2 regions of the Nocardioides sp. NPDC057577 genome follow, and region 1 is predicted to be linked to the other one. Evidence: riboswitches for the same ligand, from Rfam matches in the RefSeq annotation. Region 1 holds a riboswitch; the other holds the start of a gene.
What was found. Region 1 has a riboswitch for cobalamin ahead of ACFU7D_RS28655 (nitrite reductase). Riboswitches for the same ligand answer to the same signal wherever they lie in the genome.
Positions count from the first base shown of each region.

Region 2: it holds a riboswitch for cobalamin, as region 1 does, so the genes downstream of both, ACFU7D_RS15485 (ABC transporter substrate-binding protein) here and ACFU7D_RS28655 (nitrite reductase) in region 1, are expected to answer to the same signal.

Region 1 covers NZ_JBHVGB010000273.1:1,402-4,600, reverse strand. The annotation lists partial or broken gene ACFU7D_RS28665 (precorrin-2 C(20)-methyltransferase) at 1-578, opposite strand, end outside; gene ACFU7D_RS28660 (precorrin-8X methylmutase) at 575-1,243, opposite strand; partial or broken gene ACFU7D_RS28655 (nitrite reductase) at 1,874-2,062, opposite strand; cobalamin riboswitch at 2,118-2,323, opposite strand; gene ACFU7D_RS28650 (ABC transporter substrate-binding protein) at 2,426-3,199, shown strand, end outside.
Region 2 covers NZ_JBHVGB010000070.1:19,369-22,567, forward strand. The annotation lists gene ACFU7D_RS15480 (FecCD family ABC transporter permease) at 1-468, opposite strand, end outside; gene ACFU7D_RS15485 (ABC transporter substrate-binding protein) at 465-1,502, opposite strand; cobalamin riboswitch at 1,556-1,743, opposite strand; gene ACFU7D_RS15490 (NAD(P)H-dependent oxidoreductase) at 1,767-2,465, opposite strand; gene ACFU7D_RS15495 (sugar ABC transporter ATP-binding protein) at 2,644-3,199, shown strand, end outside.

The DNA.
Region 1 (3,199 bases):
ACCGCGGGGAAGGTCCGGCCGAGCTTCATGATGATCGCCGCCTCGGTGTCGGCCAGCCGACGGGCGAGCTCGGGCTCGGGCAGCGTTCCCGGCAGGACCGTGAGCACGTCGGTCTGGCGCACCAGCGGGGTGGAGACCGCGGCGGTGGCTGCTGCGAAGGCGGGCACGCCCGGCACGACGGAGGTCTCGTAGACCTCCTTGAACCGGTCGTGGAGATACATCGAGGAGCCGTAGAAGAGCGGGTCGCCCTCGGCGAGCAGGACGACGTCGCGGCCGGCGTCGAGGTGAGCGGAGAGTCGGACCGCGCAGGACTCGTAGAACTCGGCCATCGCCCCGACATAGCCGCCCGGGTGCGAGGTGGTCCCGGTGGTGACCGGGTAGCGCAGCTCCTCCTCGATCGCCTCCGCCGGGATCAGCGAGGACGCGATCCGGCGGGCGTGCGACTGCTTGCGCACCCCGGCGTGGTAGGCGACCACAGGTGCCGCGCCGATCAGCCGGGCGGCCTTGAGGGTGATCAGCTCGGGGTCGCCCGGGCCGATCCCGACGACGGTGAAGCTCCCACGGATCGGAGTGCTCATTCCTGCTCCTGGGCGAGTGCGTTGAGGGCGGAGGAGGTCATCGCGGAGCCGCCACGACGACCCCGGACGGTGACGAAGGGGATGTCGATCCCGTGATCGGCGGCGAACGAGGCGAGCGCCTCCTTGGACTCGGCCGCGCCGATGAAGCCGACCGGACAGCCGACGATCGCGGCCGGCCGCGGGCCGCCGTCGAGGATCATCTCGAGCAGATGGAAGAGCGCCGTCGGGGCGTTGCCGATGGCGACCACCGCACCCTCGAGGTAGGGCTCCCACAGGGACAGCGCGGCGGCGGTGCGGGTCGTCCCCCACATCCGGGCCAGCTCCGGGACCCGGTCGTCACCGAGCATGCAGAGCACCTCGTTGGCACGCGGGAGCCGGCTGCGCGTGACCCCGGTCGCGACCATCGTCGCGTCGCACAGGATCGGCGCCCCGGCCTCCAGGGCACTCCGCGCGGCCTTCACCAGGCCGGGGTGGATGACCAGGTCGGCGGCGAGGTCGACCTGCCCGCTGCCGTGGATCATCCGCACCGCGAGCCGCTCGGCGTCGGCCGGGACCGCGGAGAGGTCGGCCTCGCGCCGGATGGTCGCGAAGGAGTCGACGTAGATCGCCGGACCCTGGTCGATGTAGTCGTAGCGCCGGGTCGGACGGACCTGCGGCGAGGGCACGAGTACGCCGCGCCACGGCGTCACCACGAGAGCCGGCGCCCGCTCGGCCAGCGCCGTGACCGCCGCCCGGTCCAGGGTCCCCTCGGCAAAGCCGACGTGCTCGCCGCCGGGCACCTCACCGAACCCGAGCTCCGTGGCCGGCGCCGGCACCCGGGCGTCGGCTGCGACCGGCTCGACCATCGGTGCGTCGAGCTCGGCGACATGCCAGGGCGCGGACGGCCCCTCGCCGCGTACGTCCAGGAAGCGGGCAGCGAGCGAGACCAACCGGTAGGCGGCCTCGGCGAGCGGCACGACCGGCCCCCACGAGTCACCGACCCGGAGCTGACCCTCAGCCGCGGAGAGCGCCACCACGCCCAGGTCGCACTCCCGTGAGACCAGGTCGCCGCGGCCGTCGTCGAGCACGAAGAGGAACCGCCCCGGCAGCGCGGCCAGACGGGGCGAGGCGCACAGCAGCCTGTCCAGCGACGCCGCGACGCCGCGCAGGTCGGCCCGTCCCCCGGCGAGCCCGGTCTGCGGGGAGACCATCACGTTGCGTACGAGCTCATGGGTCTGCGCCGGCACCAGACCGGTCGCCTTCAGCGCGGTGAGCACCTCACCCGGGAGCGCGCCGTCGACGGAGGGCAGGCCGCGCACCTGCAGGTTGGCGCGGCCGGTGAGATGGATCCGTCCGTCGCCGTAGGTCTCCGCCACGGAGATCAGCGAGAGCAGCGCGGCGGAGGAGACGGACCCGCCGATCAGCCGCAGCCGCACCAGCAGGCCGTCCTCGGCCGCCCACGGACGACCGACTCCGGGGCACCGGTCGGTTCGGACTCGCGACATCAGGACACCTGCTCTGCGTCATGTGCCCTTGCGCGGGGCACGTGGTGACCTGGCGGCGGATGCCGCCAGAGCCAGCAGGTCTTCGGACTCGGAATCGATCGGAGCGGAGCGCCTTCCCGGAGCCAGGCTCCAGTGACTGCCCTCCTCGGAAGGAGTGCGTGCCCCGCCCGTCATCCTCACCGCTGCGCGTCAGTCCCGGACTTTCACCGGGTTCCCTGACCCCATCAGGCATGGAGTACGACTGGCAGGGCGAGACTACCCACTTGCGGACACGGCACCGAATTGCTCGCCCTCCGGCCGCCGGTTGTGCCAGGGTTCGCCTACTCGGAACCTCCCGGCGCCACCCCACAGATGGAGTCCCCCGTGACAGGCTCGGTTCATCGGCAGCTGCTCGTTCTCGCGCCCATCTCGGCGCTCGCACTCAGCCTGACGGCCTGCGCCACGACCTCGGAGTCGAAGGTCTCGATCGGTCTGGTGGTGCCGACCTCCGGCGTCCACAAGTCGATCGGCACCGACATGTCCCGGGGCTTCGACCTCTACCTCGACCAGCACGGCGGGAAGCTGGGCGGCCGGCTGATCGACGTCGTCGAGGCCGACGAGGGCGACCGGACCGAGATCGGCGTCGCCGCGGTGACCAGGCTGATCCAGGACGACGAGGTCCAGGCGGTCGTCGGGGTGGTGAGCTCGGAGACGGCGCTGGCGGCCAAGGACGTGGCGATCAACAGCGAGACGCCGCTGATCGTGACCGGCGCCGGTGCCGACGGGTTCGCCGACGGGTCCGACTACCTGTGGCGTACGTCCTCGACCAACACGGACCTGGGCAGCGCGCTCGGGAAGGCGGTCGCCCAGGGGACCGACCGGGGCTCGGCGTACGTCATCGGCTCCGACGACGCGACCGGTCATGAGTTCTCCGACAGCTTCATGATCGCCCTCGAGGCGTCCGGCAGCACCGTGGCGGGTCAGAGCTACACCCCGGCGGGGGTGACCGAGGAGTGGTCGGGTCTCTTCGACAAGGTGAAGGAGTCGGGCGCGGACGCGATCTTCGCCGCCTATGCCGGGAAGGAGGCGGAGGCGTTCGTGACGCAGTACCGCGAGTCGGGTCTGGCCAAGCGCATCCGGCTCTACGGCCCGGGGTTC
Region 2 (3,199 bases), on a different contig from region 1:
TCCTGAGGAGATGCCGAGCACGAACGGGTCGGCGAGCGGGTTGCGCAGCAGCGACTGCAGGATCACCCCGCAGATCGCCAGTCCCGCTCCACAGATCCCCGCCAGCAGCGTACGTGGCAGCCGCAGGTCCCACACGATGCTCTGCTGGAGCAGGGTGAGGTCGGAAGAGCCGAGGCCGACCCGGTTAGCCACGACGCCGTAGACGTCGGCGACGCTCAGGTCGGAGGGCCCGACGGTGATCGCCCCCGCGACCGAGGCCAGCACCACCAAGGGCGCGACCAGCAGGACGCCGGTGATCCCGATCGCCGAGGCGTCACGTCCGTCGGCCGAGGCGTCGCCCGCGTCGGTCGAGATGTCACGTGCGTCGGTCGAGATGTCACGTACGTCGGCCGAGACGTCATCGCCGTGCCAAGTCGGCCGACCGGGGTGACGCTTCGGCTGATCGGAGCCCGGCGTACGCAGTCTCATAGGCCGAGGTCGGCGAGCTGCTCGGCGACGTTCTCGACGGCGTAGACGGTGCGGATCGACGGGTTGAGCTCGGCGCCGGAGAGAGTCACGAAGCGGTCGTTCTTCACCGCCTCCATCTGCGACGTGACCGGGTTGGTCTTCAGGTAGTCGATCTTCGCGCGGGCGGTCTCGGCGGTCTGGCTCTTGCGGGTCAGGTCGCCGAGGACGATGACGTCGGGGTTGCGCTCGGCGACGGTCTCCCAGTTGATCTGCGGCCATTCGTCGGTGGTGTCGTCGAAGACGTTCTCCACGCCGAGGGTGCGGCCGATGATCCCGGGGCCGCCGCAGCAGCCGGCCAGGTAGGGCGACTCCGAGTTGGCGAACCAGTACATCGCGCTCACCTCGCCGGCAGGGGCCTCGGCCCGGGCCTTCTCCAGCCGCTCCGACAGGTCGGCGACGAGTTCCTCGCCCCGTTCGGGGACGCCGAAGATCCGCGCCAGGTCGGTGATCTCGCCGAAGATGGTCTCGATCTCGAGGGCGTCGTGGCGGGTGCCGTCGTCGTCGCCCTCGTTGTCCTTGAGGCACTCGGCGGGGGAGAGGTAGGAGCCCACGCCGAGCTTCTCCAGGTTCTCGGGTGTGGTCACCCCGCCCTCGCCCAGAGTGCTGGCGAAGGAGGCTGTGACGAAGTCCGGCTCGGTCTCCAGGACGCGCTCGTAGGAGGGCGCGTTCTCGGCCAGCCGGGGCACGTCCTCGTTGGCCGCGGCCAGCCAGTCGAGCACCGGGTCGGTCCAGGTCGCGGAGCCGACGACCCGGTCGGCCAGGCCGAGCGAGAGCAGGATCTCCGTGGAGCCCTGGTTGAGCGAGACGACGCGCTCCGGCGGTGCCTCGAGCGTAATCTCGCGGCCGCAGTTGGTCAGGGTGATCGGGAAGCCGGCGGTGCCGGCGGCCGCCTGCTGTGTGCCGGAGGGCTGGTCGGCGGCGCAGCCGGCCAGCGTGGAGCCGAGCACCAGAACGGTGCTCGCGGTGAGAGTTCGGATGGTGCGGGAGGGATGCACGTCGGTCCTCGAGCGGGTCGCGGGCTGGTGCGCGTCGCCCGTGCTGACCGGCAGCGGTGTGCTGCAGGGCCAGCAGGTCTTCGGACTCGGGATCGACCGGCGCGAGACGCCTTCCCAGGCCCGAGGGCCCAGTGGCACAGTGTCCCGTCCGTCACCCACACCGCTGCGCGTCAGTCCCGGACTCTCACCGGGTTCCCGTGCCGGGACTACGTCCCGAGCGGCTGGCCAGAAGACCGTAGCAGGCGGCTCCGCCCGCGCGTGGCCTCAGCCCTCGCGATGGGCGCTCAGCCCGTCCTCCCCGGGTGCGACCGAGTCGTGGAGCCTGATCGTGTGGTCGTAGTGCTCTTCGGCCATGGGCCGGTAGTCGATCCGCGGCTCCGTCATCACGCCCTCGAGACGTACGGTCAGGTCGGCCTCGATCCGGGCCATGACCTGCGGGTTCATGGTGTCGGCGTCGGTGATCAGGTGCGGTCGCAGCGGGTCCATCCCGGTGTACCAGAACGTGCCGTGCAGCAGTGGCCACAGGACGTCCTCGATGTCGCCGCTGATCCCACGCGGACCGAGGGTCGCGGCCCGGTCGCCGGCGGTGACGACGGTCAGCGCGCGCTTGCCGACCAGGCCGCCCTTGCCGTACTTGAGCGGCTTGCCGGTCTCCGGATCCGGTACGTCGAAGGCGAACCCCGACTCGAAGACGCGGTCGATCCAGCCCTTGAGGATGGCGGGCACCGAATACCACCACAGCGGGAACTGCACGACCAGCAGATCGGCCTCCCGTAGCCGGTCCTGGTGGTGGCGTACATCAGCCTCGCCGCGCTCCACCAGAAGTGGATTGAAACCTTCTCGATAGAGGTCGATCTCGTCGACGCTCCAGCCGGCTGTGCCGAGGGCGTTCATGCCGACCTCGCGCAGCCGTCCGTTGAGTGATGCCGCGTGCGGATGTGCCCATACCCAGAGTGCGTGCATAGGGCTCTGAACGCCGTCTGACGCGGTGGGATTCCCGCCTGGAGACAGGCCGGCGCCGACACGGTCTGATGACAAAGTCCGGATCTCGCTCAAATTAGCGGCCTCAGAGTGTTGACGTATGTGATTGCCATCACTAGCGTAAACCAGGCTTGAAACCTTTCAATTCGAGGAGCTGCCCATGCCGGACACACCCGCCGCACTGGAGCTGCGGGACGTGGCCAAGTCGTTCGGCCCCGTACGCGCCCTCCGGTCCGGAAGCCTCCGGGTCGAGGCCGGATCCATCCACGCGCTCGTGGGGGAGAACGGAGCCGGGAAGTCGACCCTGGTCAAGATCGTCGCCGGGCTCTACCGCCGTGACGCGGGCGACTACCTGCTCGCCGGGGAGCAGGTCGACTTCCGCAACACCGCCGACGCCAAGCAGGCCGGGGTCGCGGTCATCTACCAGGAGCCGACCCTCTTCCCCGACCTCTCCGTCACCGAGAACATCTTCATGGGGCGCCAGCCGACCAACCGCTGGGGCAAGATCGACCGCGCCGCGATGCGCACCGAGGTCGTCGAGCTCTTCGCCCGGCTCGGCGTCCCGATCGAGCCCGACCGGCCGACCGAAGGCCTCTCCATCGCCGACCAGCAGCTGATCGAGATCGCCAAGGCGCTCTCGCTCGACGCCAAGGTCTTGATCATGGACGAGCCGACCGCTGCCCTCTCGGGCAACGAGGTCGACCGGCTGATGACCG